Regions from separate parts of the Pontibacterium sp. genome, predicted to be linked through region 2. Evidence: predicted binding sites of a transcription regulator. Region 2 holds the regulator's gene; the other holds the start of a gene.
The links. The regulator PhoB, encoded in region 2, activates phosphate uptake and scavenging genes when phosphate is short. The targets are predictions, from matches to a motif close to TGTCATANNNNTGTCANA.
Positions count from the first base shown of each region.

Region 1: the regulator PhoB is predicted to act here: its motif matches at 6,392-6,409, upstream of ABYW01_RS05120 (PhoX family phosphatase).

Region 1 is NZ_JBFGYC010000057.1:561-11,726, forward strand. It holds gene feoB (ferrous iron transport protein B) at 1-1,580, shown strand, start outside; gene ABYW01_RS05100 (hypothetical protein) at 1,591-1,773, shown strand; gene ABYW01_RS05105 (YiiX/YebB-like N1pC/P60 family cysteine hydrolase) at 1,882-2,478, shown strand; gene yjeH (L-methionine/branched-chain amino acid transporter) at 2,475-3,755, opposite strand; gene ABYW01_RS05115 (Lrp/AsnC family transcriptional regulator) at 3,815-4,306, shown strand; gene ABYW01_RS05120 (PhoX family phosphatase) at 4,423-6,339, opposite strand; gene clpB (ATP-dependent chaperone ClpB) at 6,707-9,289, shown strand; gene ABYW01_RS05130 (sterol desaturase family protein) at 9,943-10,758, shown strand; gene ABYW01_RS05135 (hypothetical protein) at 10,823-11,089, opposite strand.
Region 2 is NZ_JBFGYC010000006.1:7,200-26,820, reverse strand. It holds gene cysZ (sulfate transporter CysZ) at 1-576, shown strand, start outside; gene phoR (phosphate regulon sensor histidine kinase PhoR) at 651-1,982, opposite strand; gene phoB (phosphate regulon transcriptional regulator PhoB) at 1,991-2,686, opposite strand; gene ubiA (4-hydroxybenzoate octaprenyltransferase) at 2,818-3,705, opposite strand; gene ABYW01_RS01000 (chorismate lyase) at 3,733-4,272, opposite strand; gene ABYW01_RS00995 (DUF1415 domain-containing protein) at 4,396-4,980, shown strand; gene ABYW01_RS00990 (diguanylate cyclase domain-containing protein) at 5,011-6,522, opposite strand; gene phoU (phosphate signaling complex protein PhoU) at 6,661-7,386, opposite strand; gene pstB (phosphate ABC transporter ATP-binding protein PstB) at 7,471-8,304, opposite strand; gene pstA (phosphate ABC transporter permease PstA) at 8,341-10,029, opposite strand; gene ABYW01_RS00970 (ABC transporter permease subunit) at 10,056-12,329, opposite strand; gene ABYW01_RS00965 (PstS family phosphate ABC transporter substrate-binding protein) at 12,490-13,461, opposite strand; gene ABYW01_RS00960 (acyl-CoA thioesterase) at 13,811-14,212, shown strand; gene ABYW01_RS00955 (nucleoside recognition domain-containing protein) at 14,352-15,581, opposite strand; gene ABYW01_RS00950 (hypothetical protein) at 15,751-16,260, shown strand; gene uvrD (DNA helicase II) at 16,328-18,535, opposite strand; gene ABYW01_RS00940 (homoserine kinase) at 18,638-19,618, opposite strand.

The DNA.
Region 1 (11,166 bases), on a different contig from region 2:
ATGAGCTCGGACAACTGTTGGGTTTACCGGTGCTGCCCAGTGATGGCCGCCGTCCACGTTTCCTTGATCTGCTGTTGGACACATTGGTCGAGCAGCTGCGCACCCCATCCCAGCAACCCGATCTGGCCATCGATTACGAAAAACACGTCGAGCAGTCGCTGACTCAGTTGATGGCAACAGGCCTTAATCGCTGGCAAGCGGTGCAGGCGCTGGAGTCGGGTGGTGATGTTGCGTTTGTTCTGCATGATGACCAGCAAGCGTTGGTCAAAAAACAGATTAAACAGTTAGAAAACTATCACGATGACAGCGCTGCTCAATTGATTGCCGAAGGCCGTTACGGTTTTATTCACGGACTGATGCATAACAGCGGCAGTGATCACGAAGAGCTGGCCTTTGCTGAACACTGGCTGGATTCCATCGCGTTGAACCGTTGGTTGGGTTTTCCTATCTTTGTTGGCCTGTTGTGGTTGATGTTTGAGGCCACCTTTACCTTGGGTGCGTATCCGGCGGACTGGATCGATGCGACGGTGAGTGCCCTGGGTCAGTGGCTGGCGTCAGGATTGCCCGATGGTTTATTACGTGATGTGCTGGTGGATGGGTTAATTGCGGGTGTCGGTGGGGTGTTGGTGTTCCTGCCCAATGTGGTGTTGCTGTTCACCTTTATTGCCATCATGGAGCAGTCCGGTTATATGGCGCGAGCCGCCTTCCTCACCGATCGCCTGATGAGCCGGGTTGGCTTGCACGGTAAAGCGTTTGTGCCGCTGGTGATGGGGTTTGGCTGTAACGTCCCTGCGATTATGGCGACCCGAACGATTGAAGAACCCCGTGCCCGCCTGATCACGATTCTGATCAATCCGTTTATGAGTTGTTCTGCACGGCTTCCCGTCTATGTGTTGCTGGCGGGTGTCTTCTTTGCGGACCGTGCAGGTACCGTGATGTTTGGTATCTACATACTGGGCATTCTGATGGCGTTTACCGTGGCGTTGATTCTGTCGCGAACGATCCCGACCCAGCATGACGAGTCCTTCATTATGGAGCTGCCGCCGTGGCGTTTTCCGTCCCTACGTTCTTTGTGTCTGCATGTCTGGGATAAAGCAGGCGACTTTCTGTCCAAAATTGGCGGGGTGATTCTGGTGGGATCTCTGCTGATCTGGCTGCTGCAGACGTTCCCGCAAGGTGCCGACCAATCCTTCCTCGAACAGCTGGGGCATTTTCTGGCACCGATGTTTGCGCCGTTAGGGTTTGGCTGGCAGGAAACGGTCGCGTTGCTTTCGGGTTTTATCGCGAAAGAGGTGATTGTTGCAACATTGGCGGTGGTCTATCAGATGGGTGAACATGATATGGCGGGCTTACAGGCGGCCATGCTGGCCGGTATGGCACCGGCTGCGGGGTTGGCTCTGATGGTATTTACCCTGCTTTATATGCCGTGTCTGGCCACCATTGCGGTTATTCGTCGTGAAACGGGTAGCTGGCGCTGGGCACTGATATCGATTCTGCTGGGATTGGTGTTGGTGTTGGTGTTGGTGTTGGCGTGGGGCGGAGCGTTTATCACGTATCGGGTGGGTAGCCTGTTTTTTTGAGGACGTTGATATGCAAGATTTAGGTCTGCTCGACTGGCTGGTATTGCTGGCCGTAATTGGTGTCATCCTGATCTGGTTTAGTCGCTTTATCCGTCGAAGCCTTAAACCCGGATGCAGTCAGTCGTCAGGGTGCGCAGGCTGTAAGGGGTGTGATCAGCCGGAACCATCTCGAGAGTCCTCATCTTCTTCCTGATACGGTGTGCAACTACAGGTAGCGAATAGTGCTACCTGAACGGAGAAAATTCCTTCCATTGTGACTCTAACCAATACTGCAGCCATCAACTTAACGGGAGGCAGCGGTATGACACGTCAGGCGCAATTGGATCAGCTGGAAGCACAAGTTCGCGACACCTTGCAGGAAGGCGATATCCTGTTTATCTCCATCAACAGCTTTTTGTATAAACAGGTCGCACGCGGCACCGGTAGCTGGTGTTCTCATGTGGGTTTTGTAGTGCGCGAGCAGGAAGAGTGGTTTGTCATGGAGAGCGCCGTACCGGTGGTAAAACGCAGTCCGTTGCGCTCATTTCTGAGTAAAACCTGTGAGGATCAGGTAGCGATCCGTCGCCTCAAATCCGGTGTCAGTACCGACCAGGTTGATCGCCTGAAAGCTGAAGCCGATAAGCGCTTAGGTGCCTTCTACCATCTGGGATTTAAGTACGATTCCAAACGTCAGTTCTGTTCTAAGTTTGTCCATGAATGTTTCCGTGACGCACTGGGCATTAAGCTGGGTAAAGTCGAAACACTGGAAGTCTTGCTGGAGCAGAATCCACAGGCATCGGTCGGCTTTTGGCGCGCATGGTATTTTGGAATGATCCCATGGCAGCGCCGTACCTTAACTCCCGCCAGCCAGCTGGCCGATGATGCGCTGGAAACGGTGTTTGCCACCCGATCCTGCTAATTGACCGGTAGGTTGGGACGAGCTGCGCGGTTCCCAACGGGAGGAGTGGACCTCTTCCGTTTCCACCATTGCTGGCCGAGTAAGACCAGCGCGATTAATAGCGCCAGCCCCAATGCATATAACATGGCATCGCCCAGACAGTAGATAAACAAACCGCAGGCGCATAAGCCGATGGCAATGGCAGGACGGTGGCGGCGTGACAAAAGCTTCCATGCAGCCAGCAGGGAGGTGGTGTAGATCAGGATAAAGGCACCATTCACCCAGTGAGCTAACGCGGGGAAATCCAGTTCGGCCAGATAGCTCAGGATCAGCATGGCAGCGGAGATCAGGATGAACACCAGCAGTGCCACCGCAGGCACCTGGTGTTGATTCAGGGGTTTCAGCTGAGCGGGTAATATACCTTCATGACTGAAGCTCCACGCCAGTCGTGACAGGCTGGCAAAGTAGATATTAATCGTCGCAATGCCACTAATCAGCCCTAATGCGCCGATAATCCAGCGCCCGCCATCACCCAGTAAGACCTTAAAGGCTCCAACCATCGCGAGATCGTCTTGTGGTGCTAAGAGGGATAGATATGTACAGCCGATAAAGATGATCCCTACCAGCGTGATACCTCCGACCGTTGCCGGAATAAAATCTCTTTTTACATCTTTGAATTCGGTCGCCAGATGGGTGATCGCTTCAACCCCCAGAAAACACCAGATTGCCAGACCAATGGCAGACAGTATGTCGCTGGATGTCCCGGCTTTGACCGGTGCGGTTTCCGGCGTTGTTATCAGCAACGTTATGAGCATAATTCCAACAACCGCGAGGATGGCGAGTGCCAGTCCCAGTTGAAGCTTGCCGGATAACTGCAAGCCACGCCGGTTGATAAAAAATAGCAGGCCGAACACCAGCAGTTCACCACCGAAGGCCTCTTGAGGGGACAGCGTGACCAGCGGATTAAAGAATTCAAAGGTCATGATCAGCGCCGCGGCGGCCCCCGGTGGTACGGCAAACAGGAACACCAATCCGACCACTCGACCGGCGGTGATCCCAAAGGCTTTACTGACAAAATACGCAGGGCCTGCCGCATGGGTAAACTTACGGCCCAGCTCGGCGAATACATAAGCCAACGGCAAAATCGACAACAACAGGGTGAGCCATGCCCAGATCGCTTTGTCGCCTGCTTGAGCAATGGTGAGTTGGGGCACAATAAATACGCCGGTGCCTAGTAGTGTGGTCGCAATCAATCCCATCCCTTGCCAGCGTGTAATTGTTTGATTTAGCCTTGTCATCCCAACGCTCCGAATCGAAAACAACAGTGTACGGATGATGGCCAAAACAAGGCGTCGTTATGACGTTTCGATTTGCAGGTATTTATACGATTTCCCGACGTTATGCGGGGGCAGGTAGTCAGATGGACAGCTTTGATCAGAAAATAATCGCGGCGCTGAAGGATAATGCCCGTCAGAGTGTGTCCAGCATCGCAGAGCAGGTGAATCTTTCCCGAACGGCGGTTTCAGAACGCATGAAGCGGATGGAAGCGCAGGGTGAAATTCTGGGTTATCAGGTGCTGACCGCATCACACAACGAGAGCGGAAATACCTTAAAAGCGTACTTTGAAGTCAGCCACGGCGGGTTTGAATGTGCACCCTTTGTGCAGGAATTGATGAAGTTTCCCGAAGTACAGAGCTGCCACGGTATCAGTGGTGAAGTCGATGTCCTAGTATATGTGGAAGCACCTACTATGCAGCGCCTGCATGATCTGCTGGAAGCGGTTGATGCCCTTAAACCCAGTGGCGCCCGGATTAAGACTCATATGATTATGCGTGAGTGGCATCGCTAACACGTAGGTTGATGATGAGCGTCGTGATTCCCAACTGGGATGGCGGCAGGCCCGGTTAATCAGTCCGAAAAAAGGCGCCCGAAGGCGCCTTTTTTAATACGGTATTAGCAGCGTTTTTACGCGCCGATGATGCCACCGTCGTTACGGCGCACCACCATGATGGTGGAACGTGGTTTGCTATCGCCGCCTGCCGGGAAGTGAGACGGTTTGCCTTTTTCACCTGGATGCTGGACACCAACGAACATGGTGCGCTGATCAGGTGAGAAGGTCAGGCCGGTAATTTCACAAGCGATCGGGCCGGTTGCAAAGCGGCGAATTTCGCCCGATTCCGGGTCCGCACACAACATCTGGTTGTTCCCCATGCCGGCGAAGTCATCCTTGTTGGAGTACTTGCCGTCGGTCAGAATCCACAGGCGACCGGCATCGTCGAAGCCCAGACCGTCAGGGCTGTTGAACATGTTTTCGTTGCTGATATTGCTGGAACCCGCGTACAGGTTGCCGGAGTGAACGTCCGGGTTACCGGCGATCACCATCAGATCCCAGTTAAATTCAGCGGCAGCGTGATCTTCATTGGCAGGCCACCAACGTACGATCTGACCGTACTTGTTGTTGATGCGTGGGTTAGGACCGCCCACCGGCTGGCCATCTTTCTTGCCACGGTGTTTGTTGTTGGTCAGGGTACAGAACACAGTCTTGTTGTTCGGATGTACGGCCACCCATTCAGGACGATCCATGGTGGTTGCGCCCACCTGAGTGGCGGCTTCACGGGCAAAGATCATCACCGCGGCCTGATCTGCGAAGCCGTTCTCTTTGGTCAGGCCATTTTTGCCGTGCGTCAGTTCAACCCACTCGCCTTTGCCTTTTAGCTCACCTTCAGCCGCGTTAAAGCGCGCCACGTACAAGGTGCCGTCTTCCAGCAGGTCGCGGTTCGCTTTCATATCATTCGCGTTGTAACGCTCTTTAGAGACGAACTTGTATAAATGCTCTCCACGCTCGTCGTCACCCAGATAGACCACAACCTGACCGTCCTTGTTGATGGTCAGTGCTGCGTTCTCGTGCTTAAAACGGCCCAGAGCGGAGCGTTTTTTCGGCGTTGAGGTGGGATCAAAGGGATCGATCTCAACGACCCAACCGTGGCGGTTGGCTTCCTGAGACTCTTTCGCCAGATCGAAACGCTCATCGAACTTTGCCCACTGGTAACCACGATCTTTCGCTTTGATACCGTAACGCTTCTGCTGAGCGGTCAGTTTGATATCGGCATCGGAAGAGGAGAAGTAACCGTTGAAGTTCTCTTCACAGGTCAGGTAGGTGCCCCAAGGGGTTTGACCGTTGGCGCAGTTGTTAAACGTACCCAGTACCTTGGTGCCGGTTGGGTCCGCTTGGGTTTTCACCAGATCATGACCTGCCGCCGGGCCGGTCAGCTCCATCTCCGTATACGCCGTGATGCGACGGTTATAGGCGGAATCGTTCAGGTAATCCCAGGTGCCATCAGCGTTCTGTTTCACTTCGAATACGGATACACCGTGGGCTGCCTGAGATTTACGGACATCATCCGCTGTCATCGCGTCGCCTTTGTGCGCAAACAGCAGTTGGTAGTTGGTGTATTCGTTATTCACCGCCAGCAGCGCACGGTCTTCAGATAGCGGGAACAGGCTCATACCGTCGGTGTTGTCACCAAACTGAGCGGCCTGTGCTGCAGCGTTCTGAGTGCCGGACTGATCAAAGGCTGGTGCCCCACGCAGGATCGGATCACCCCAGGAGATCAACGGCTGAGCGCTGTAACCTTCCGGAACGATAAATGTATCGGCTGTGCTGGCGCGTACCGCAGAGAAACCGATCAGTTTGCTTGCAGCTGGTTTAGTGGCTGCCGCGACAGCCTGTGCCAAAGGGTTTGCTGCCAGAAACAGCCCCATCGCCGCAGCACCGCCCCGTAGGAAGCCACGACGGCTGACAGCCTTGTCTACAATCGTTTCCAGATCAGAAGCGTTGTCCTGCAGGCGATCTGCGTCACCCTGAAGTTGATTCTTAAGCATCTCACGAGTCCTGTTGACGTATTTTCATTGGGTCCATGTTTTAGTGGATGGGTATGACAATGGGGTGACTAAATTGTTGAACTTTTGTTTCTGAACTCTTTTTTAACGTCTTGGGTTCCATCGTTTTGCACAAAACATGCGTCTGATCAAAAAACGTTCAGCTTGGTGGTGTGTCGGCTTGAAAGGAGCAGAGATAGGCCCCATACATTAGGAGAGTAACAGAGAACCTTATATTTCTGGCAGCGCGCCAGAGGTGTAAATCGCACTTGCCTGATTAGGGAGTGCAGGAGGAGGACAGTGGCTGGCCTGATGCCAGATCTGTCGTCGTCTAAGCCACACAGGCCGACAGGCTGTGAAAGGAGAAACTATGAGACCCGATAAATTTACCGCCAAGCTTCAGGAAGCCCTGGCTGACGCGCAATCGCTTGCCGTAGGCCGTGATCACAACTACATCGAACCGCTGCATCTGCTCAGTGCACTGATGGATCAGCAGCAAGGTTCCACCCCACAACTGCTGGCGCAGGCGGGCGCTGATATTAATGTATTGCGACAGAAGCTGTCGCAGGCGCTGACTGACCTGCCCCGTGTACCGAATGCCGACGGTGAGATCCGTATCTCGCCCGATACCGGCCGTATCTTCAATTTAACCGATAAGCTGGCACAACAGCGTGGCGATCAATATATCGCCAGTGAACTGGTGCTGTTGGCGATGGTGGATGATAAATCCCCGGCCGGGAAATTGTTGCGTGAAGTGGGTGTGAATAAACAACGTCTGGAAGGAGTGATCAGTCAGATGCGCGGTGGTGAAAACGTGAACGATCCGAATGCGGAAGAGAGCCGTCAGGCGTTGGATAAATACTGTGTTGATCTGACCGAGCGCGCGGAAAGTGGCAAGCTGGATCCGGTGATTGGCCGTGACGACGAGATCCGCCGGGCGATTCAGGTGTTGCAGCGCCGTACCAAAAACAACCCGGTGTTAATTGGTGAACCGGGTGTGGGTAAAACCGCCATCGTGGAAGGTCTGGCGCAGCGGATTATCAACGGTGAAGTTCCGGAAGGTCTGAAGCACAAACGGGTACTGTCGCTGGATATGGGTGCCTTGATCGCCGGGGCGAAGTTCCGCGGTGAGTTTGAAGAGCGCCTGAAAGCGGTGCTGAATGAATTGTCGAAACAGGAAGGCCAGATCATTCTGTTTATCGATGAGCTACACACCATGGTCGGTGCCGGTAAAGCCGATGGGGCGATGGATGCGGGTAATATGCTCAAGCCTGCGCTGGCGCGTGGTGAGCTGCACTGCGTGGGTGCCACGACACTGGACGAGTACCGTCAGTACGTAGAGAAAGATGCCGCACTGGAACGCCGTTTCCAGAAAGTGCTGGTGGATGAACCGAACGAAGAAGATACCGTGGCGATCCTGCGTGGGTTGAAAGAGCGCTATGAAGTGCACCACGGTGTGGATATCACCGACTCGGCCATTATTGCTGCCGCGAAGTTGTCACAGCGTTATATCACCGATCGGCAGCTGCCGGATAAAGCGATCGACCTGATCGATGAAGCAGCCAGCCGAATCCGCATGGAGATGGACTCCAAGCCGGAAGATATGGACCGCCTGGAACGTCGCCTGATCCAGCTAAAAATGGAACGTGAAGCGCTGAAGAAAGAGAAAGACAGTGCGGCTCAGAAACGTCTGGCCGAGCTGATCAGCACCATCGGCATACTGGAGAAAGAGTTCGCCGACCTGGATGAGATCTGGAAGGCAGAAAAAATTGCCCTGCAAGGCTCCCAGAAAGTGAAAGAGGAGCTGGACCAGGTCCGTGTGGAGATGGAAAAAGCACGCCGTGAAGGTGATCTCTCCCGCATGTCTGAACTGCAATACGGGCGTATCCCCGAGTTGGAACGCCAGCTCGAACAGGCCAGTGAAGCGGAACAGCATGAAGGCGAAAGCAAAAACAAACTGCTGCGTAACAAAGTCACTGAAGAGGAAGTCGCAGAAGTGGTCTCCCGCTGGACAGGTATCCCAATCAGCAAAATGCTGGAAGGTGAGCGCGAAAAACTGTTGCGTATGGAAGCCGAGCTGCATAAACGGGTGATGGGGCAGGAGGAAGCCGTCGTAGCGGTGTCCAATGCGGTGCGCCGTTCCCGCGCAGGCTTGTCCGATCCTAATCGCCCACACGGTTCTTTCCTGTTCCTCGGTCCCACCGGGGTGGGTAAAACCGAACTCTGTAAGGCGCTGGCCGGTTTCCTGTTTGATACCGAAGAGGCGATGGTGCGCATCGATATGTCTGAGTTTATGGAGAAACACTCTGTCGCTCGCCTGATCGGTGCACCTCCGGGTTACGTGGGGTATGAAGAGGGTGGTTATCTGACCGAAGCGGTGCGCCGTAAACCTTACTCTGTGTTGCTGTTGGATGAGGTGGAGAAAGCCCACCCGGATGTATTCAACATCCTGTTGCAGGTGCTGGAAGATGGCCGCCTGACCGATGGGCAAGGCCGTACCGTCGACTTCCGCAATACCATCATCGTGATGACCTCCAATCTGGGGTCGGACCTGATTCAGAACTTCAGCGACGATGATGACTACGAACTGATGCGCGCGGCGGTAATGGATGCCGTGGGTGGTCACTTCCGTCCTGAGGTAATCAACCGTATCGATGAAGTGGTGGTATTCCACAGCCTGAAGAAAGCGCAGGTGGCGGGTATCGCCGAAATTCAGCTCAACCGTTTGCGTGCACGTTTAGCTGAGCGTGAGCTGACGCTGAGTATGACTTCGACCGCGATGGATAAGCTGGTGGAGCTGGGCTTTGAGCCGATCTACGGTGCACGGCCGCTGAAACGGGCGATTCAGCAGTATATTGAAAACCCATTAGCGCAGAAGTTACTGTCTGGTGACTTTGCGACCGGGGATGAGATTGCTGTGGATGTGGAGGCGGGGGTGTTTAGCTTTCGCTAAGTTTATAAGTTCAACCTGTAGGCATCGGGCGTTTCTCGTTCCCATGCTCCTGCGTGAGAATGCAGGCCGAGCTTAGCAGGGCGCTCAGGTCATCACTGCAACCGCAGTATGGGTTCCCACGTTCCCACGGAGGACTGTGGGAACCAGAGAAGCTGCGGAACGCTTCCAGTGCTCGTCTGCGTAGGGCGATAATCCCTTTCTCGTTCCCACGCTCCCGCGTGGGAATGCAGACAGAACTTCGCACGGCACTTAGTGTAAATAGCTCGACCTCTGTATGGATTCCCACGGAGGACCGTGGGAACCAGAGAAGTGTGCGCTTGATGCCGGGCACGGGCTAGATTCCCCTCTACGCTGCCGAGCATTGCAGGGTTTACATGGATTTAAGGCGAGGACGGTCTGAGGCCCGAAGGACCGAGTTCCGCAGCCTCATGCGCATCCGAAATGCGCAGGGAACCGGACGTAGTCCGGCAAGTAGCGGGGCTGACGGGGATTGATAAGGGGAGTTCAGAGACTTCTCTTATCTTGCCCAAAAAGGGCGAAAGAGTTATTCAGAAACCCCTCTATACCAGAACGGGTCATCAGAATAGATGACTCCGAATCCCTTCCACGTTACATTCAAAACAGCAACTACCCATTACCCCGGATACACCCCCATGGACCTCGCCACTTTCATCACCACCCACGAAACTACCATCCGCTTAAGCTGCTTCTTAGGCATCCTCTCGCTGGTGGCACTATGGGAGTTGATCGCCCCTCGTCGTACGTTGCGCATCTCTAAAGCCGTGCGCTGGGCCAACAACCTGAGCTTGGTTTTTCTGAATAGCTTTATTCTACGTCTGCTCTTTCCGGCGGCAGCGGTTGGGGTCGCTGTTTGGGCGCAAGACAATGGTTGGGGGCTGTTCAACCTGCTAGAGCTGCCGTTCGCTGTCAGTCTGATACTCGGCCTGCTATTGATGGATCTGGCGATCTACGCTCAACATGTCCTCTTCCATCACGTTCCTGTCCTTTGGCGCTTACATCGAGTGCATCATGTTGATCTGGATTATGACGTAACAACGGGGGCACGCTTTCACCCCATCGAAATAGTGCTCTCTATGTTGATCAAGTTTGTGCTGATCTGCGTATTAGGAATAGCACCGTTAACAGTTATCGTGTTTGAGCCGATTCTGAACGGCGCGGCGATGTTTAATCACGGCAATATCCGTCTGCCAGCAGCGCTGGATAGGTATTTGAGGTTGGTGCTGGTGACACCGGATATGCATCGGGTGCATCACTCTGTTCAGATGGATGAAACCAACAGCAACTTTGGCTTTAACCTGCCGTGGTGGGATCGCCTGTTCGGAACTTATAAAGCGCAGCCGGATGCCGGGCAAGAAGGTATGCAGATTGGGGTAAAAGGGTTTGATAACCCGAAAGAGACTCAGTGGCTACCGGGAATGTTATGGGTGCCGTTTCGCCGAAAAGGCTAAATAGAGGCAAGCAGAGGCTAATTGGCAGCCTCTGCTGAGAGCGGTGACGCTGAGTTACTGCAGATTAATACAGCGCAGTTTCGTCACGTACCACGTCTTTGAGCACTTGCAGAAACAAACTGTCTGCATCGCTGTGTTCAAGTGGAATCTTAACGTTGGTGGTGGAGGACAGCTCATCCGCGATCAGCATGTCCGCGTTGGGTTCGTTGATGTGCTTACGGGCGATCTCGATCGCTTTTTCGCTGATCTCCGGTTCCGCCAGTACTTTGCGGATAAACAACATCAACTCGTTGATTACACGGTCTTTATTTTTAATTTCTGCAACGCTCATTCAGGCGCTCCTTAGGTAATCTGTTGTACAAGCCCATCGTCGTATAGCCATTATAAAAACGTCGTGGGTTTTTCCTC
Region 2 (19,621 bases):
CTGAGCTGGCTGCTGTGGCCGCTGTTTGCACTGCTGGTGTTGCTGGTGGTTTATTACAGCTTCACGCTGGTGGCGAATCTAATTGCAGCACCTTTTAACGGTTTCCTCTCTGAGAAAGTGGAGAAAAGCCTGAGAGGGGAAGTCGTCACCGATGAAGGTTGGCAGGCTGTATTGGCACTGATTCCACGCGCCGTCGGCCGCGAACTCTCTAAGCTGGCGTATTATCTGCCGCGTTTCCTCGCGTTGCTGGTGCTTTCTTTTATACCAGTGCTGAATATTATCGCGCCTGTATTATGGTTCCTGTTCGGGGCCTGGATGATGGCGATTCAGTATTGCGATTATCCGATGGATAACAACAAAGTCAGCTTTAAGCAGATGAAACTGCTGCTGAAGGCTAAGCGTATGACATCGGTGGGTTTTGGTGGTTTGGTACAGCTAGGGATGATGATACCGGTCGTTAACCTGATCCTGATGCCCGCAGCCGTCATTGGTGCGACCTGCTACTGGGTAGAAGAGCATGTTGAGGGGCACTATGGAAATGAAACGCGTCCTGAGCAGCCGAAGCTTGATCATTAAGCGTTGACTAGGTTGGCAATAAAAAGGCGTATTCCATGACTGGAATACGCCTTTTTCGTATCCGATCTGTGGGTTCAGCCCACATCCTCCAAATCGTCATCATTGTCGCTGACGGATACCCGTATCAGATACTCCAGCGGGAAGTGACAGGTGAAGGTGCTGCCTTCGCCTTTTTTACTGCGAATGGTCAGGTTGCCACCGTGTCGTGACAACACATGTTTGACGATGGCCAGCCCCAGACCTGTGCCGCCACTTTCGGACGAGCGGCTTTCATCAACGCGATAGAAACGCTCGGTCAGCCGGGCGATATGCATGGCATCGATACCGATACCATCATCAGTGACGGAGAAATGGCCGCCGTCCTTATCAACCCACCAACGGATCGTAATATGTCCGTCCTGCGGCGTATATCGTGCTGCGTTGTAGACCAGATTAGAGAACGCACTGTGGAGCTCGATCTCCTGACCCAGCAGGTCATGTTGCTGATCAAGTTCCAGCTCAAAGGTATGGCCTTTGTCGCGAGACAGTTCGGTGGCCGCTTCATAGATATTCTGGATCAGGCTTTGGACTTGTACCGGGTGTTCGTCCGAGACTTGTCGACTGGCCTCCAGACGAGACAACAGCAAAAGATCGGATACCAGACTCTGCATCCGACGGGCTTGTTGTTGCATCTGGTTCATACCGCGTTGCAGTGGGCGTGGCAGGTCATGATCAAGGAAGGTTTCCAGATACCCCAGAATGACTGTCAATGGCGTACGCAGCTCGTGAGAGGCGTTGGCGACGAAATCCTGACGGGTTTGTTCAAGGCGCAGCATCTGCGTGATGTCGCGGGCAACGAGCAGGCGATCTCCCGCGCCGAAGCGGGTGATCTGGTACTGCAATTCCCGATTGTGGTTGATCGGCGATGGCAGCTGGAGCGGGTCCTCATAGCTATCGCGCTTGTAGTAGCGGATAAAACGAGGATCACGCAGCAGGTTCATGACCGGTTTACCGCGATCCGCGGCTGCTTTGAAGCCGAGTAAACGTTCAGCAGATCGGTTCCACCACTCCAGGTTATCCTGTGCGTTGATGATCACAATGCCATCATTCAGCGCGGCGGAGGATTGTTGAAAGCGGTTGATCACACTGCGCAGGAACACTTCGCGCGCGGCGGTGCGTTTTTGCTGGCGGGATAGTTCATCAAACAGCTCGCCCCAATGCCCAGTGTACTCAGGGGGCTCTTCGCTGGATTTATCGCGATGTAACCATTCGGTTAGGCGACCAAATTGTTTGACCTGCAACAGAGCCCAGATAAAGAGCCCGGCGGCAAGAAACTCAGGGGGATAACCGAATACGAACCCCACAAGCAACCCCAAACCTGAGAACAGGAACAGATTACTGAGCATTGAGTGGTGGTTACGCTGCATGCTTAACCTCAGGCCACGTTGATCGAGAAGCGGTAGCCGGTACCACGAACGGTCTGTACCAGGTAATCATGACGCTCGCCCAGTGCTTTACGCAGGCGACGGATGTGTACATCGACGGTACGTTCTTCAACGTAGACGTTGCCACCCCAGACCATGTCCAGCAACTGGCTGCGGGAATAAGCGCGGTCCTGATGGGTCATAAAGAACTGCAACAGGCGGAATTCGGTCGGACCCAGATCAATGGGATTTCCCTCTGCGCTGACACGATGCGAGACTGGGTCCAGCGTCAAGCCATCCACAGAAACCGGTTCTTCTACACCTTTAGGTGTCGTGCGGCGCAATACGGCTTTCAGGCGTGCAACCAGCTCACGGGGGGAGAAGGGTTTCGTAATAAAATCATCCGCTCCGGATTCCAGTCCTTTGATTTTATTCTCTTCCTCACCTTTTGCCGTCAGCATGATGATCGGCATATCGGCGGTCATCTCATCTTTGCGTAAGCGGCGGGCGAAGTCGACACCACTGGTACCGGGCATCATCCAGTCCAGCAGGACCATATCCGGTTTGTTATCTACGATCAGTGCGTGTGCCTGGTTAGCGTTTTCCGCTTCAAGACATTCGTAACCGGCCATTTCCAGTGCGACTGCGATCATTTCGCGAATTGGCGCTTCGTCGTCAACGATCAGCACCTTTTTCGTAGAAGACATGACGTCTGCCTCATTCAGGGTTGTTTAAAGACCGCATCATTACAAGACAATATTGTTACACTAATATGACGTTGATCGTATTTCCATCGCGTAGAGGCATATAAAGTAAAAATCTAGCCTGATCAGTGGCTTTACGCACTCAGATAGTGCGCAAAAATACCCGCAAAGATAATCAAACCGACGTAGTGATTATTGAGAAAGGCCTGGAAGCAGGGATCGCGTTCGCGGTGGCGAACCTGATATTGCTGTCGGATAAAGAGGGCAGCGGCCCCTGTCAGTCCTGCGAAAAACCAGACGGATAGCTGCAGATGCAGACCCAGCCCGATGAGCAGAGCCAACGTGATCATTTGCAGGATGGCGACGATCAGTTTATCCGCATCCCCAAATAGAATAGCGGTCGATTTCACACCGATCTTCAGGTCATCATCGCGATCTACCATCGCATAGAGCGTATCGTACGCCACGGTCCAAAGCAGTGTGGCGGCATAGATCAACCATGCATACCAAGGCACAGTGCCTGTGACGGCACTGAAGGCCATCGGCACGGCCCAGGCAAACGCTGCACCCAGGACTACCTGAGGGAGATGGGTGTAACGTTTCATAAACGGGTAAACCGCGGTCAGCGCGACAGCACCGAAGGAGAGCAACACCGTCTGCCAGTTGGTAAATAGCACCAATATAAACGCCAGCAACATCATGCCGCTGAACAGCATAACAGCCTCTTTCGGCGTCACCCGGCCACTCGGAATGGGGCGTTGAGCGGTGCGTTTAACATGACCATCGACTTTGCGGTCGGCAAAGTCATTGATAGCACAGCCCGCTGAACGGGTCAGAAAAGCACCCAGTGTGAAGATAAACAGTAGCTTCAGGTCAGGGATGCCTTCAGCGGCAATCCACAGTGCCCACAGCGCTGGCCACAATACCAGGTAGGTACCGATGGGTTTGTCCATCCGCATCAGTTGAACGTAAGCGGATAACTTCTCTTTTAAGCTGAAGGGTTGCTGTGCCTGTGACTGCATATGGGCTGCTTCTTGTGGTTGGTGAGCCTATTTTACCTGTTGCAGGGCGGGCAGAAAAACCTCGCAGACCAGCAACGGTTTATCGGATAGATAGAATAGTGAGCGACGGGCCCAAACATCGGTCCTTTTATCTTGCAAACGTAAGCGGCTGATTTGCAGTGGACCCCGGCGCATCGTGGGATCGGTAAACAGCATTGACCCCAGTGAACGGTTGCCCAGTAACTTTAACGTCCGCTGACGTCCGGTCAGGGTGGTAGCAGGCACAATGGTACGTGCATAAACCCACGGCTGTCCCTGGCCGATCAATTGAACTTCGCGGATCAGTGCGTTTTCGCGGCTGTTCATCCGTAAGGCTTTTGCTTCAGACCGCGTGGGTCGTTGCCAACCCTGACTGACAACCTCAACCCGGAAGTCGCCCTTGCTCAGCTCAATCAGGCGCTTTGTCAGTGATCCTGAGTCGGTCAGCCAGCTACGCCATGCCTGTGGCGCCTGTGTCATACTGGGGCGACGCAGGGAGCTCCAGCGGGTATCAAAGTTAGGTTGAGTCAGAGCTCGGGCTATAGGCACAGCAATATTTCCTTCAAAATCTGCGCGTATGTTATCACCGGCAGGGCGCAAAAGTCTGCTGTACGTCAACTCTCTGGCGATCTGGCCTTTGCCTGTTGGGGACCATCAGGTAGCATCGCCGCTATGAATACCAGACACTCACTCAAGTATTGTCCTGAAAATGCCGAAGCACTTACCCGTCAGTGGGTCGAGTCGATGGTGGTGGGCCTTAATCTCTGTCCATTTGCTGCGCCTGTGGTGAAGCAAGCAACGATTCACTATGCCGTTGAACAAGGTGATAAAGATGAGGCGGTGATTCAGGCATTTCTCGCTGAACTGGACCGTATTCAGGCGAGTGAAGAGGATGAGCTGGCAACGACTTTGCTGGTGACGCCGAATGCGTTACCGGATTTCGAGCAGTACTTGGATATGCTGGATATATTGCAGGGCTTATTGGACCGCTCAGGGCTGGGCGGTGTCTTTCAGCTGGCGAGTTTCCATCCCCACTATCAGTTTGCCGGGGTCTCCGCGAACGATATTACCAACTGGACCAATCGCTCCCCATTTCCCTGTTTCCACCTGATTCGCGAAGGCATGATGACGCGGGTATTGATGAATTATGGTGATCCGGATGACATTCCGGAGCGCAATATGTCGTTGATGCAGAAGTTGGGACGGGAAGGGTTAATCGAGCGTTATCCGCCGTATGCGGATTACATCCGCGACTAACCCCGTTCTATTGCTGATTTTACATCTGGACTAACTGGCGACGCAGTTACGACCGTTATTCTTCGCTTTGTACAGGGCATCATCTGCAATCTGAATCAGATCCCGCGGACTGCTGTTGTCAGCGGGATTCAGGCTGGCAATTCCCAAGCTGATGGTGACACATTCGGCTGCGGATGACTTGGTGTGGGCAATCGCCAGATCTTCCACGGTTTTACGGATTTTCTCCGCCAGCACTTCTGCGCCTTGCTGATCGGTTTCCGGCAGCAGCACAACAAACTCTTCACCGCCAAAGCGGCAGACCATATCCTGCGCACGTTTCACGCTCTCGGTAATAGCGGTCGCGACATGCTGCAGGCAGCCGTCGCCGGTGAGGTGACCGTAATGATCGTTGTAGTCTTTAAAGTGGTCCACATCCAGCATGATCAGGCTCAGAGGCTGCTTCGAACGTTGGCCGCGCAGCCACTCAACTTCCAGGCTACGCTCAAACTCGCGGCGGTTGTAGATCTGGGTCAGGCCATCAATGCGGGCGGCCCGTTCCAGCAGGTCATGGCTGCGTTTAAGCAGCAGCAAAGTACGGATACGGGCTTTGAGAATACCGCTGGCCCGGTCTTTGACCAGATAATCGGCTGCGCCGGTTTCGTACACTTTGATCTCGTCCGCATCAGACAAGGTATCGCCAACCAGTGCGACAGGGGTATGGCTCTCCGATGCCTGATGCACGATCTCCGTCGTATCTTCCAGCATCTGTTGCCAGTGATTGATACTGTTCAGCAGAATCAGATCCGGTGTTTCTCCGGGCTTATTGAGCATGCCGCGCAGTTCTTGTACCGATGCCGGTAGCAGGATGTTGTAGTCTTCACGCACCGATGCAATGACGTTCCAGATCGACTGTACGCCGTCGTGTCCGTAAAAGGCGATGGTTTGCTGATCACGCCCATGGCACTGATCAAAGCTGCCAACCGGCCCCGGCGGCTGTTCTCCGCCAAAGAATGCACTGATATGTTCCTGACTGGGCAGTCCGAGCAATGTGCGTTCATCACTATCGGTGGTCAGTACCGGAATACGCAGGTTGTAGCTGCCACGTTCCCATTGCTGCTGCCAGTTCTGCAGGCACAGTTCATGGTTTTCTTCGATCGATAGCTCACCCGGAAGGCCAGCTTCCACAATGCAGTCGTAGATCACGGCAGTAGAGCTGATATCTTTGCCTTCAATCCAGAGTGCGCGGTAGAGGTTGGTCAGTAGGTCGAGCGCTTTAACTTCGTCGATTTCGCGGGCGGCAATAACACACAGAATGGCAAAGCGGCTGTCGCTTCGCAGGGGAGGCAGTGCGACTTGTACCTGAGGTGCACGGCTGCGCACGGTAAATACTTCGCTGGCCAATTCAGCCTGACTCTCGGGCGTCGCATTAAATACGCTGATATCGGGGGCATGTTCGATCAACCGCCAGTCAACCTGTTCTAGCAGGTCCATAGCGTGCAGTTGTTCCTGCATGGCATAACAGAAAGGGCAGTTCAGATCGGCGTAGACCACGTATTGCAGCATGTTGGTTCCCTGAGTGTTAACACAGCACTAGGGCAAAGTTACCACAAGTGATGGGTGGCAAGTCCAGTAATAAAACGAGCGTTTACCCGAATGGCTAGTCGGGTAAACGCTGGGGGGCGGGCGCTGCAATGTTTAGGCTTATCCTTCGCTCTGCTGAGCGGCCTCTTTCATCTCTTTCAACGAGGCGTGACGGACATCCTGACCACTGACCAGATACACCAGATGCTCAGCCATATTGCAGGCATGGTCACCGATGCGTTCCAGGCTGCGCAGTACCCAGATCACGTTCAGGCTGCTGGAGATCGCACGAGGATCTTCCATCATGTAAGTGATCAGGGAACGCATGGCCGTGCGGTATTCCTGATCCACAGCTTTGTCCTGTTTAGCTACACGGTATGCCAGTTCAGTATCGCTGCGGGCAAAGGCGGTCAGTACATCTTTCACCATTTCACGGACCAGATTGCCGATGTGACGGACTTCCTGATAACCGCGCTGGGAGTTGCCATCGTCGGCCAGATCAATGGCGTGGCGACAGATGCGGCTGGCTTCATCGCCAATGCGTTCCAGATCGGAGACCGCTTTGGAGATCGCTGTGATCAGGCGCAAGTCGCTAGCCGCAGGCTGGCGGCGGGCAATGATCGTGGTGCACTGTTCGTCGATCAGCAGTTCCATATCGTTGGTTTGCTGATCGGTACGGCGCGATTTTTCTGCTAGGTCAGCATCACCTGTTAGCAGTGCTTCTACAGCGTCGTTAACCTGGCGCTCTACAATACCGCCCATGGTCAGAAGCTGGGTGCGAATCTGTTCCAGCTCGTCGTTAAACTGCTGTGATATGTGGGTGGAGTAGTTGTCTTCAAAATTCACGTGTGTGTTCTCCATGCATGCAGTTACACAGTTATAGACCAATGGGGATACGTGCGCATCCCCGCTTCAGCAAGCAGCTGGGTCTTAACCGTAACGACCTGTAATGTAGTCTTCGGTCTGTTTCTTGGTTGGATTGGTGAACAGCGTATCGGTTACACCAAACTCAATCAGGTCACCCATGTACATAAACGCGGTGTAGTCGGAGACACGTGCCGCCTGCTGCATGTTGTGGGTTACGATCACGATGGTGAAATCATTCTTCAGCTCGTGGATCAGTTCTTCAATTTTCAGTGTGGAGATTGGATCCAGCGCCGATGCAGGCTCATCCAGCAACAGAACTTCAGGTTTTACCGCGATGGTACGTGCAATGACCAGACGCTGCTGCTGACCACCGGACATACCCAGAGCACTTTCGTGCAGGCGGTCTTTCACTTCATCCCACAACGCGGCAGAGCGCAATGCCCACTCGACGGTATCGTCGATCACACGCTTTTTCTTGATGCCCTGAATACGCAGGCCGTAAGCCACGTTTTCATAGATCGATTTCGGAAACGGGTTGGGCTTCTGAAATACCATACCCACACGGCGGCGCAGTTCTGCAACGTCAATACTGCGGTCATAGATGTTGCTGTCATCCAGCATAATCTGACCGGTGATGTTGCAGCTATCAACCAGATCGTTCATACGGTTGAAGCAGCGCAGCAGGGTTGATTTACCGCAACCGGATGGCCCGATGAAAGCCGTTACACGGTTTTTCGGGATCTTCATGTCGATACCGTGCAGGGCTTCTTTGTCACCGTACGCAAGACGCAGGTCCTTCACTTCCAGAGTGCAGGTTTCGTCTTCCAGATTCAGTACACGGTTGTCACGCTGCATGGCAGAAATATCAATGGCGTGGGTTTTTGCTTCACTAGTCATGGCTTAAACCTTTCGAATAAATTCCGCTATCCAGCGTTACATTTCAAGTGCTTTGTATTTTTCACGTAAGTGGTTACGAATCGCAATGGCTGAGAGGTTCAGCAGGGCGATAACGATCACCAGCAGCAGTGCAGTGGCATACACCAGCGGGCGAGCTGCTTCTACGTTCGGGCTTTGGAAACCCACATCATAGATGTGGAAGCCCAGATGCATAAATTTCTGATCCAGGTGCAGATACGGGTAGTTGGTATCCAGCGGCAGGCTCGGTGCCAGCTTAACCACACCAACCAGCATCAGCGGTGCGACTTCACCTGCGGCTCGGGCAATCGCCAGGATGACACCGGTCATCATCGCCGGGCTGGCCATTGGCAGTACCACTTTCCACAGTGTTTCCGCTTTGGTCGCACCCAGTGCCAGAGAGCCTTCACGTACCGCACGAGGGATACGGGAGAGGCCTTCTTCGGTTGCCACAATAACAACCGGTACGGTCAGCAGTGCCAGTGTCAGAGAGGCCCACATCAGACCCGGTGTACCAAAGGTCGGTGCCGGTTTGGCTTCCGGGAAGAAGGCATCATCAATATGACCACCCAGGAAGTAAACGAAGAAACCCAGACCAAATACACCGTATACGATGGATGGTACACCAGCCAGGTTGTTCACCGCGATGCGAATCAGACGGGTCACAAAACCCTGTTTCGCATATTCACGCAGATAAACAGCAGCGATGACACCAAACGGGGTTACCATCACGGCCATCAGGATAACCATCATCACGGTACCAAAAATTGCCGGGAAGATACCGCCTTCGGTATTCGCTTCACGTGGATCGGCGGACATAAATTCCCAGATCTTGGCGAAGTAATGCAGGACCTTATCGGTGATGCTCATGTTGTTCGGCAGGAAGGCCCGCACAACTTTAGCGACATCGATTTCAAGTACCTGACCACCGGCCGCTTCTGCGGTGAATGTATCGCGGTTGATCTGTGTGTACAGATCCAGCAGGACTTGCTGCAGGCTCTGGTATTCTGCATCCAGCTCTTTGCGGCGCTGATCGATCTCGGCATAGCGGGACTGATCCGTCACCTCTTTCAGCTGCAGTGAACGTTCCTTCAGACGCAGGCGCTCAAGCTCGTAGTTGATCGCCCCGATGTCGTCTTTTTCGATCTCTTCGATCTGATGGTGCAGATCCAGTGCGCGGTCGATACTTGCCTGGAATTTGTTCCAGACATTCATGTATTCCGCGTTTTTCTCGTAGCCATCGTGGCTGGCAACAACCTGGCCGTTCTCTTTCAGGCTGCGCAGGTAACCGTAGAAGTTACCCCACTCACGACGTTCCGCCGCAAACATCATCTCAGGTGTGGTGCGGTTCAGCATGAAGTCGTCCAGTACCCAGATAAAGTCAGAACCGCCAACATCACGGTTACCAATCTTCATCAGGTCTCGCTGCATAAACTCGAGGCCTTCTGGCACGTTCACGCCGCTTTCGCGCAGCTGAGCCGCAGGTACATTTTCAATCTCAACCAGCTCACCTGCCATACGCAGGGTGTTGCCGTTTTCGGTGTAGTCTGCCTGATGGATGTTGGCAGGCCAGAAGTGACCCAAACCACGTACCGCAATCAGGGATAGCAGGCCAACCACCATGATCAGACAGATCGCAACGGCACCGGCGTTCAACCAAACCCACGGCTCGCCGGATTTAGTCCATTCTTTTAATGAAACTCGCATCGGTTATATTCCTCAATCAAGCCGGATTACAGAGAGCCATACTTCTTGCGAAGGTGCTGACGAATGGTCTCGGCCAACGTATTCACCATGAAGGTGAACAGGAAGAGCACAAAGGCCGCCAGGAACAGAATACGGAAATGGGTACTGCCCACCTCGGATTCCGGCATCTCCACTGCGATGTTTGCTGCCAGTGTACGCATACCTTCAAAGATGTTGATGTCCATGATGGGGGTGTTACCGGTGGCCATCAGTACGATCATGGTTTCGCCCACCGCACGACCCATACCGATCATCACCGCAGAGAAAATACCCGGGCTGGCGGTTGGCATCACCACGCGCACCAGTGTCTGCCATGGGGTCGCACCCAGTGCCAGAGAGCCGTAACTCAGATGCTTAGGCACCGCGAAGATCGCGTCCTCGGTGATAGAGAAGATGGTTGGGATAACCGCAAAGCCCATCGCGATACCAACAACCAACGCGTTACGCTGGTCGTAGTTGATACCCAGCTCTGTTGTGATCCACTCGCGCATATCTCCGGCGAACAATACCTGCTCAACACCGTCGGCGATCCAGAGTCCAAAGAAGGTTGCCAGAATGATCACCGGGATCAGCATGGCGGTATCCCAGCCTTCAGGGATCAGGTAGCGGATATGCTTAGGCATACTCGCCCAGGCAAATGCAAAGATCAGTATGGCGGCCGGTATCATCAACAGACAGACAAAGATGCCGGTCAGGTTGGTTTCCATAAACGGTGCCAGCCAGAGACCCGCCAGGAAACCCAGAATAACGGTTGGCAGTGCTTCCATCAGTTCGATGAACGGTTTCACTTTGCGGCGCAGTGCCGGAACCATGAAGTATGCGGTGTAGATCGCACCACAGATCGCCAGTGGTGTCGCCAGCAGCATGGCGTAGAACGCTGCTTTCAACGTACCAAAGGCCAGCGGCATCAGACTGTACTTAGGCTCAAAGTCATTGGTGGATGCGGAGGACTGCCAAGTGTAATCCGGTTCTTGATAACCTTCGTACCAAACCTCACCCCACAACGCATCCCAGGACACTTCCGGGTGTTCGTTGTCGATCAGCCAGAATGACAGTTTATTGTCCTGCTCAACCAGCAAGGCATTGGAGCGTGGGGACAGTGCAATAGTAGAGGCTGTACCTGTTACTACTTGTTCTGTCAGCACGTTGCGGTTGGCGGTGGAGTTATACAGGCGCAGGCTGCCGTTGGTATCAATGGTGGCAAAGCCTTTACGACGGTGTTCCATCGACATGCCATTGATTGCGGTGGTGCCGCCTTCAAATGAGCGAATCTTTTTCAGACGCCAGATGTTTTTGTCGTCACGAATCAGGAACCACTGGCTGATGCCGCCATTATCGTCGGCCACCATCAGAGAGTTACCACCCAGCAGTAAGCTAAAACCGGTGATGTTGCCGGTAGAGGCATCCAGAATCTGAGTGGTTTCTGAACCATCTGCGGCGAGATCCATGACCGCCAGTTTGTTGTCGTTACCTGCGATCAGTAACCAGCGGCGATCCGGCATCAGCAACAGTTTGCTGACTGGTACACGCAATTTTGGCAGCGCTTCGGTATCGACCGTGGTTTCGACTTCACCGGTGATGAAGTTCTCGTCAAAGCTCAGGTTCGCCAGCGCCAGACCTTGTTCAGTACTGGCAATGATCCGCCATGCTTCTTCGTCGCCATTCAGAGCCAGCTCGGTTACAGCACTGTTGGCTACGGAGAGTGGTTCTTCGCCGAACGGGAATTCGAGGAAGGGAGTGATAACACGTTTGCCATCCGGGTAAGTGGATTTGTAGCTGTGTTTCATCGCCAGGACTTTGCCATCGCTCAGTCCGACCGCAAAGATGCGGCTGGCGTCTGAAGCCAGAGCAAAGCTGGTGATCTCCGTACCCGCAGGTACCGGGATATTTTGCTGCTGCAGGATGTCACCGGTGCGCGTATCGAAGAAAATGATCTCCCCCTGATCCGTTACACGCAGACCAATCTCGGCCTGCTCTTCCATGGTCAGATAGAGGGTCTTTCCGCGACCTGGGGCTTCATACGGTGCTGCAGCCTGACCGTTCGCCTGCCATTGTTTAATTTCGGCAGAGTGGAACAGGGGCGCAACTTCATACAGCAGGTAGAAGAAGATCAGTAGGATTGCGACGATGACACTGATACCGCCAAAGGCGATACCAACAGAAGCCGACTTGTCTTTAAACGCGCGAAATTTGCGCAGACGTTTGGCCGCTGGCGTGTCGAAATCGAGTTCGGTGGCTAGGGATGTGTTATCAATGCTCATGGCACAAAGGTCCTGAGAGGTCCTGAAATTAGCGTCGGGCGTACAATAAGACAAGTTTGTTACGCTTGTGTTACATGGGGTTCACTAACGCAAATGGGGGTTCCAAAAGGAACCCCCATTTATCATGAGATCAAAAGATCTCGTCAGATGATCTGTGGGATTACAGGCCCAGAGCAGACATCTGTTTTTCTACCAGTTTAGCTGGCAGAGGGATGTAGCCGTCTTTTACAACCACTTCCTGACCTACTTTAGACATCACCATCTTCAGGAACTCACGCTCCAGTGGAGACATAGGCTGACCTGGCTTCTTGTTCACGTATACGTATAGTGAACGTGCCAGCGGGTAAGAACCGTTCAGAGAGTTCTCAGGCGTTGCTGCAACAAACTTCTGGCCAGGCTTTTTAGCCAGTGGCAGTGCGCGTACGGAAGACGTTTTGTAGCCGATACCGGAGTAGCCGATGCCGTTCAGGGACGTGGAAACGGACTGTACAACGGAAGCAGAACCTGGCTGCTCGTTCACGTTGTTCTTGAAGTCACCTTTACACAGCGCTTTCTTCTTGAAGTAACCGTAAGTACCGGATACGGAGTTACGACCGAAGATCTGGATACTCTTGCCCGCCAGAGTACCTTCTACACCAGAATCGCCCCATTTGGTGATGTCTGCTGCGTTGCCACATTTACGCGTGGAGGAGAAGATAGCGTCAACCTGAGGAATTGTCAGGCCTTTCACTGGGTTATCTTTATGTACGTATACCGCGAGAGCGTCGATCGCTACAGCAACTGGAGTTGGCTTGTAACCGAATTTCTTCTCAAACGCTGCGATCTCTTTGTCCTTCATCTTACGAGACATAGGACCCAGGTTAGAGGTACCTTCAGTCAGCGCTGGAGGTGCAGTAGAAGAACCCGCAGCCTGAATCTGGATGTTAACGTTCGGGTAGTTACGCTTGAACTCTTCCGCCCACAGGGTCATCAGGTTCGCCAGAGTATCAGAACCTACAGAAGACAGGTTTCCAGATACACCAGACGCTTTCTGGTAAGTAGGCAGGTTTTTGTCCAGCAGATCTGCAGCGTTTGCAGTCATGCAGGTTGCAGAGATTGCAACAGCTGCAAACAGCTTCTTCATCGGTTTCATCATAATCTCCAGAGAGAATAATTTGGTTTGTATTTTGCGATGGAGGCTACTATAAAATCGATTTGTGACATTCATATGACATGTGTGTTCACGAATGACTTTCGTGTGAAAAAGCCCTGATCTAAAGCAGAGATACCAAGGGTCTATAATGTGTAGACTTTAGTTGTAATCGGGTGTTACCTTGGGCACGGCAGGTGCCCGTATTCAGTAAAGTGCCCTGTCTTGCTGTCTATATAGGGAGTCATGCGATAAGCAGGCCCGCATAATATAGGTATCGGCACGATAACCTAACGTCCGGTACACTGCAGATATTACGATGTTACAAAGTACTCCAAGTGGAAGTCGCGCCATGATAAACAACAATGAAGATCCGATTCTGTCACCGGAAGGTCAGCTTACCCTGACATTGCCTGCCGATCCTCAGGCCACCAACATGTTTGGTGATGTATACGGTGGCTGGGTATCGTCCCAGATTGTACTGGCGGCGGAGATTAAAGCAGCTGAAGTGACCCGTGGTCGAGTGGCAACTGTATCTGTAGGCAGCATGGAATTCATGTCACCGGTGTTGGTGGGTACTGTATTGTCCTTTTATACCCGGGTATTAGAGTCCGGACGCAGTTCATTGCGTATTCGGGTTGAAGTCTGGGGACGTTGCCCGGATGGCAGTGACGTGCGTAAAGTGACAGAAGCGGAGTGTGTGCAGGTGGCGATTGACGGCCATGGCCATATCCGTGCGATCGATTTCGGTTAACCATCCGGTCGCGCGCAAGCAATAGAGGCGCGGCCTTGCTTGATCAAGTTTGATCCGTGATGGAGGTACACATGTTCATATGTTGCCTCACCCACCCGGCGTTATCCGGTCAGGATAACGCTCTCGCATAAGATATCTTCTACCCAAAGAACCAGTATCCACATACGATAGCCGCAATAATACCGGCTAGATCGGCTGTCAGACCACAGGCTACTGCGTGCCGGGTATGACGAATCCCGACCGAGCCGAAATAGACCGCCAATACATAAAAGGTGGTTTCGGTTGAACCCTGAATGATGGATGCCACATGGGCGGCAAAAGAATCGACCCCTTGCGAATGCATGGTTTCCAGCATCATCGCCCGTGCGCCGGAACCGGACAGCGGTTTCATAATGGCGGTAGGCAGTGCCTCCGCAAAACGTGTATCCAGCCCAAATAACGCGACGCCTTCACGTAACAACCACACGAACCCGTCCAATGCACCACTGGCCCGTAGTACACCGATGGCCACCAACATAGCCAGCAGGTAGGGGATGATCATGATCGCGACATTAAAGCCCTGCTTTGCACCCTCGATAAAGGTCTCGTAGATATTGACCCCTTTTCGATGGGCGCTAACCAGAAAGAAGATAATGATGCTGAAGATCAGTAGATTGCCGATCAGTGATGACTGGCGTTGTAACTCATCCACCGCCAGTGTGCTGAAGTATGCGACTGAGGCCAGTAATACCGCGGCGAAACCGCCCAGATATAACAGCGTAATACGATCCCAGAGCCGGATCTTTTGTACCCATGAAACGGCTAAGAGTCCGGCGAGTGTAGAGCAGGCAGTAGCGATCAGGATAGGAATAAAAACATCGGTGGGGTTGGCTGCCCCTTGTTGTGCCCGATACAGAAATACCGTAATCGGGAACAGCGTGACCGAAGAGGTATTGAGCACCAAAAACAGAATTTGAGCGTTGCTTGCGGTGTCTTTCTGCGGGTTCAGGCTTTGCAGATCCTGCATCGCCTTTAAACCCAGCGGGGTCGCTGCGTTATCCAGCCCCAGCATATTGGCAGACAAATTCATGGTCATTGAGCCAATGGCGGGATGCCGTGGAGGCAGGTCCGGCATCAGACGGGTAAACAGGGGGGTTAGCACACGAGCAAGCTTGTCGATCAGGCCAGCGGCTTCGGCCAGCTTCATGATGCCCAGCCAGAAGGCGAGGGTGCCGATAAGACCAATCGCCAGTTCCACGGACAGTTTTGACATATCAAAGGTGGATTGCACCAAACGTTGAAATACTTCAGCATCGTCCAGCCAGAGCCATTGATAGAGGCCACCGGCAAATGCAGCGAGAAAAAAGAACAGCCAGATCCGATGCAGCATAAATGAGAAGGTCCTTATCTTGTTCAGAAGTATGATAGTGTAAACAACGGTTGATCGTAATCATCGTTCCTCACAAGATGGATTGCAGTTTCATATTTCTGCACCTAGACTTTTGAGCTAACTGTGCGGGTCAGGAAGACCGGCCGTCGCTTTAATAGGAGACTTCGTTTTGAGCAGCACGAAGAAAACTGCGTTTGATGACACGCTGGATGCAGTGCCATTGCTGGAGTATCAGCAGTCCCAGAAGTTGGTTCAGTGTTTTACCCAGAACGATAATGGGGAGCAGCGGATGCGCCTTGTTGAGATGGAAAACTTCCGTCTCTGGGAATACATGATGACGACTAAGCATGGTCTTGAAATTCTGGAACCGGAGCCGTGCCTGTGGATTCATCAAGGTGATTTTGACCGTAAGCAGGATATTTTTAGTCATGCGCCGAGTGTCAAAGCCGTCAATCGCGTTGTGCTAAGCATCTACGATGAAGCCTATGGCTTCAGTCACTTTATCAACCGTTTCGTCAGTGCAGCCGATACCGAGCAGTTAATCGAGATTCTGAAAAGCCATATGCAGGGACGTTTAAACAAAGGTGATGAATGTGAAGTCATCGTGGTTGAGGGTTACTGTGTGCAGCGCTGGCAGCACGAAAGCCTGCCGCCGTTGATGGTTGGTCTGTCCTGCTAATTATCTGATTCTTAAATAAAAAAGGCTGCAAACGCAGCCTTTTTTATTGCCCTGAGAAGCGGGCAGCTTAGAGAGGTTGTAGGTTGGCGAAGCCAACAACCAGCCACTTCGGCCCTTCAAAGTCGAAATTGACCTGTACCCGTGCTTTGGGGCCCGAGCCTTCAAAGTTCAGCACGGTACCTTCGCCAAACTTCTGATGGTTCACCCGTTGTCCCAACGACAGATTAGTGGCGGGGATCTCGGCGCTGGAGAGCGAGCTATTGCCGCCAAACAGACTGGATTTTTCGGGACGTGCGGAGATTGGGCGAGAAACCGACGCATTCAGGCGCACCTCTTCCAGTAGGTGATCCGGGACTTCACGGATAAAACGGGAAGGGCGGTTAAAGGTTTCCTGCCCGTGCAGGCGGCGCGACTCTGCGTAGGTAATATGCAGTTTCTTCATGGCGCGAGTAATACCCACATAACAAAGACGACGCTCCTCTTCGAGACGCCCCGGTTCTTCGGCAGACATCTTGTGTGGGAACAAGCCTTCCTCCATCCCCGCCAAAAATACTAATGGGAACTCCAGACCTTTAGCCGAGTGCAGCGTCATCAGCTGCACGCTATCCTGATGTTCATCTGCCTGGGCATCACCGGCATCCAGTGCAGCCTGATCCAAAAAGGCGGCTAAGGGTGAGGTGAAGGCCTCTTCAAAACTCTCATCCCACTGATGGAGGAACTGTTTCGCCGCGTTGGTCAGTTCGCCAAGGTTTTCGATGCGGGACTGGGCTTTTTCACCTTTCTCTTTCAGGTGATGTTCGATCAGTCCGGAGCGCTCGACCACGTGTTCAGTCTGCTCGTGCAGCTCAACACCCTCGGTCTCTTTCGTTAACTCATTGATCAGATTGAGAAAGGCGACCAATGCGTTGCTGGCACGGGCGGGTAGCTTTTGCAGCCCGACGACTTCGGTCGCCGCGCGCCACATGGAAATTTGTTCGATGCGGGCATGCTCACGCACCACTTCCACCGTACGGGTGCCGATACCGCGTGTGGGCACATTGATCACCCGTTCCATTGCCGTATCGTCGTCGCGGTTGGCGATCAGGCGCATATAAGCCAGTGCGTTTTTGATCTCCAGACGATCATAGAACCGTTGCCCACCGTAGATACGATAGGGTACAGCGGCGCGAATCAACGCTTCCTCAAGTACCCGGGACTGGGCATTGGAGCGGTAGAGAATGGCGGATTCCCGACGTAAATTGCCTTCGTTCGACCACTGACTGATCTGATCGACGATAAAGCGCGCTTCGTCTTGTTCATTGAACGCGGCATACAGCGAGATCGGGTCGCCGTCGCTGGAATCGGTACGCAGCTCTTTACCCAGTCGGCCCTGGTTGTTGCGGATGACTTCGTTGGCTGCGCTCAGAATCGTGTTGGTGGAGCGATAGTTCTGTTCCAGCTTAATGGTTTCGGTGCCGGGGAAGTCGTTATTCAGGTTCTGGATGTTTTCGATCTTCGCGCCACGCCAGCCGTAGATGGACTGGTCATCATCGCCGACAGCCATCATCTTAGGATCACTGCCGGTGAGCAGGCGCAGCCAGCCGTACTGGATGCTGTTGGTATCCTGAAACTCGTCGACCAGAATGTAGCGGAAACGCTCCTGATAATGGGCGAGCAGGTTAGGGCGTCGGTCACGCAGCAGCTCCAGAGCACGCAGTAAAAGCTCGCCAAAATCGATCATGCCGCCGCGTTCACAGGCTTGCTCATACGCCTGATACATCTTCAGCATCATCTGGTTGAACTGATCACCCGACGGTTCGATATGCTGGGAGCGCAGGCCTTCGTCTTTCTGTTCGTTGATGTACCACTGGAACTGACGTGCCGGCCAGCGGGTTTCATCAAAGCCCATCTCCTTCGACAGTCGTTTGACCAGACGTAACTGGTCATCGCTGTCCATGATCTGGAAGTTTTCCGGTAATCCGGCGTCCTGCCAGTGCGAGCGCAGCAGGCGGTGTGCGAGGCCGTGGAAGGTGCCGACCCACATGCCCTGAGGGTTGATTCCCAGCAATTCTTCGATACGTCCCCGCATCTCACGCGCTGCCTTATTGGTAAAGGTCACGGCCATGATGGAGTAAGGTGACATCCCTTCGGTCTGGATCAGCCAGGCGATACGGTGCACCAGAACGCGGGTTTTACCCGAGCCTGCACCTGCCAATACGAGCAGGTTTTGTACCGGTGCGGTGACGGCCTGACGCTGAGCATCGTTAAGGGAGTCGATAATGTGGGTAACGTCCATAGAACTGTCGCTATCTGAAGTTGGGCTGGGAATAGAGAGATTAGAAGGTACAGGGGGTAGAGTATACCCCCTGATACTGTATATGTTTACAGCATTGTGCGTTTATTGCGGTAATGCCGCCGGTGTCTCGATACGGGCCAGCAGAATCTGCTTCAATTCATCCGGATCTTTGATTTTGGTCTCGACATCACCGGAGCGCATCCCCTGCTCGACACCCAGTGCTGGAATCAGGCGGGAGAGCCAGAATCGCATAGCGGCGGTACGGGTCAGGATCGGCCAGGCTTCATACTCAAAATCGACAAACGGTCGTTCACTGTTGTAGGCCTTCAGTAGCGCCTGTTCACGCGTGGGATCGATCTTCCCGTTAGGCAAACTGCACCAGTCGTTGGCGACAATGGCCAGATCAAACAGCCAGAACGCGGTGGCCGCGTTGTAGATGTCGAGAATCGCACTGAGTTTATCGCCATCGAACAGCACGTTGTCATGGAACAGATCACCATGGATGATGCCGCTGGGCAGTTTGTCGCCTTGATCGCGTAACTCATCAAACAGTTTGACCTCATTCAGCAGCAGTTGGGCGTCCTCCGCGGAGAGCAGAGACTGAATACGGCTACTTTCACTGCGCCACCAGAAGACACCGCGGTGCGCCTGACGGCTCAGATAAAAATCTTTGCTCGCCGTATGGAAGCGTGCGAGTGCTTGCCCGACTTCAGCACAGTGTTCAGGTTTCAGCTGATCGCGTGCGATGTGACGACCGGCGAATCGCGGTTGCAGCATCGCCGGGCGATCATTAAGCCGCTTTTGCGCAATACCGTTTCGATCGGTGATGCCGTAAGGAAGCGGAATACCGCGTTCAGCCTGCCATTGGGCCAGCTCAACAAAAAACGGCAGCTCTTCGCCACTCAGCTCTTCAAACAGGGTCAGCACATATTGCTGCTCCTGCATGTCCTGTTTCAGAGTGACAAAGTAGTTGGTGTTCTCGATACCACCCTGAATGCCTTCCAGTGCGACCTGCGATCCCAGGTCAAAGTCGAGCAGCAGGCGATCAAGATCGTCTGGAGTTACTTGAGTATATACAGCCACGTG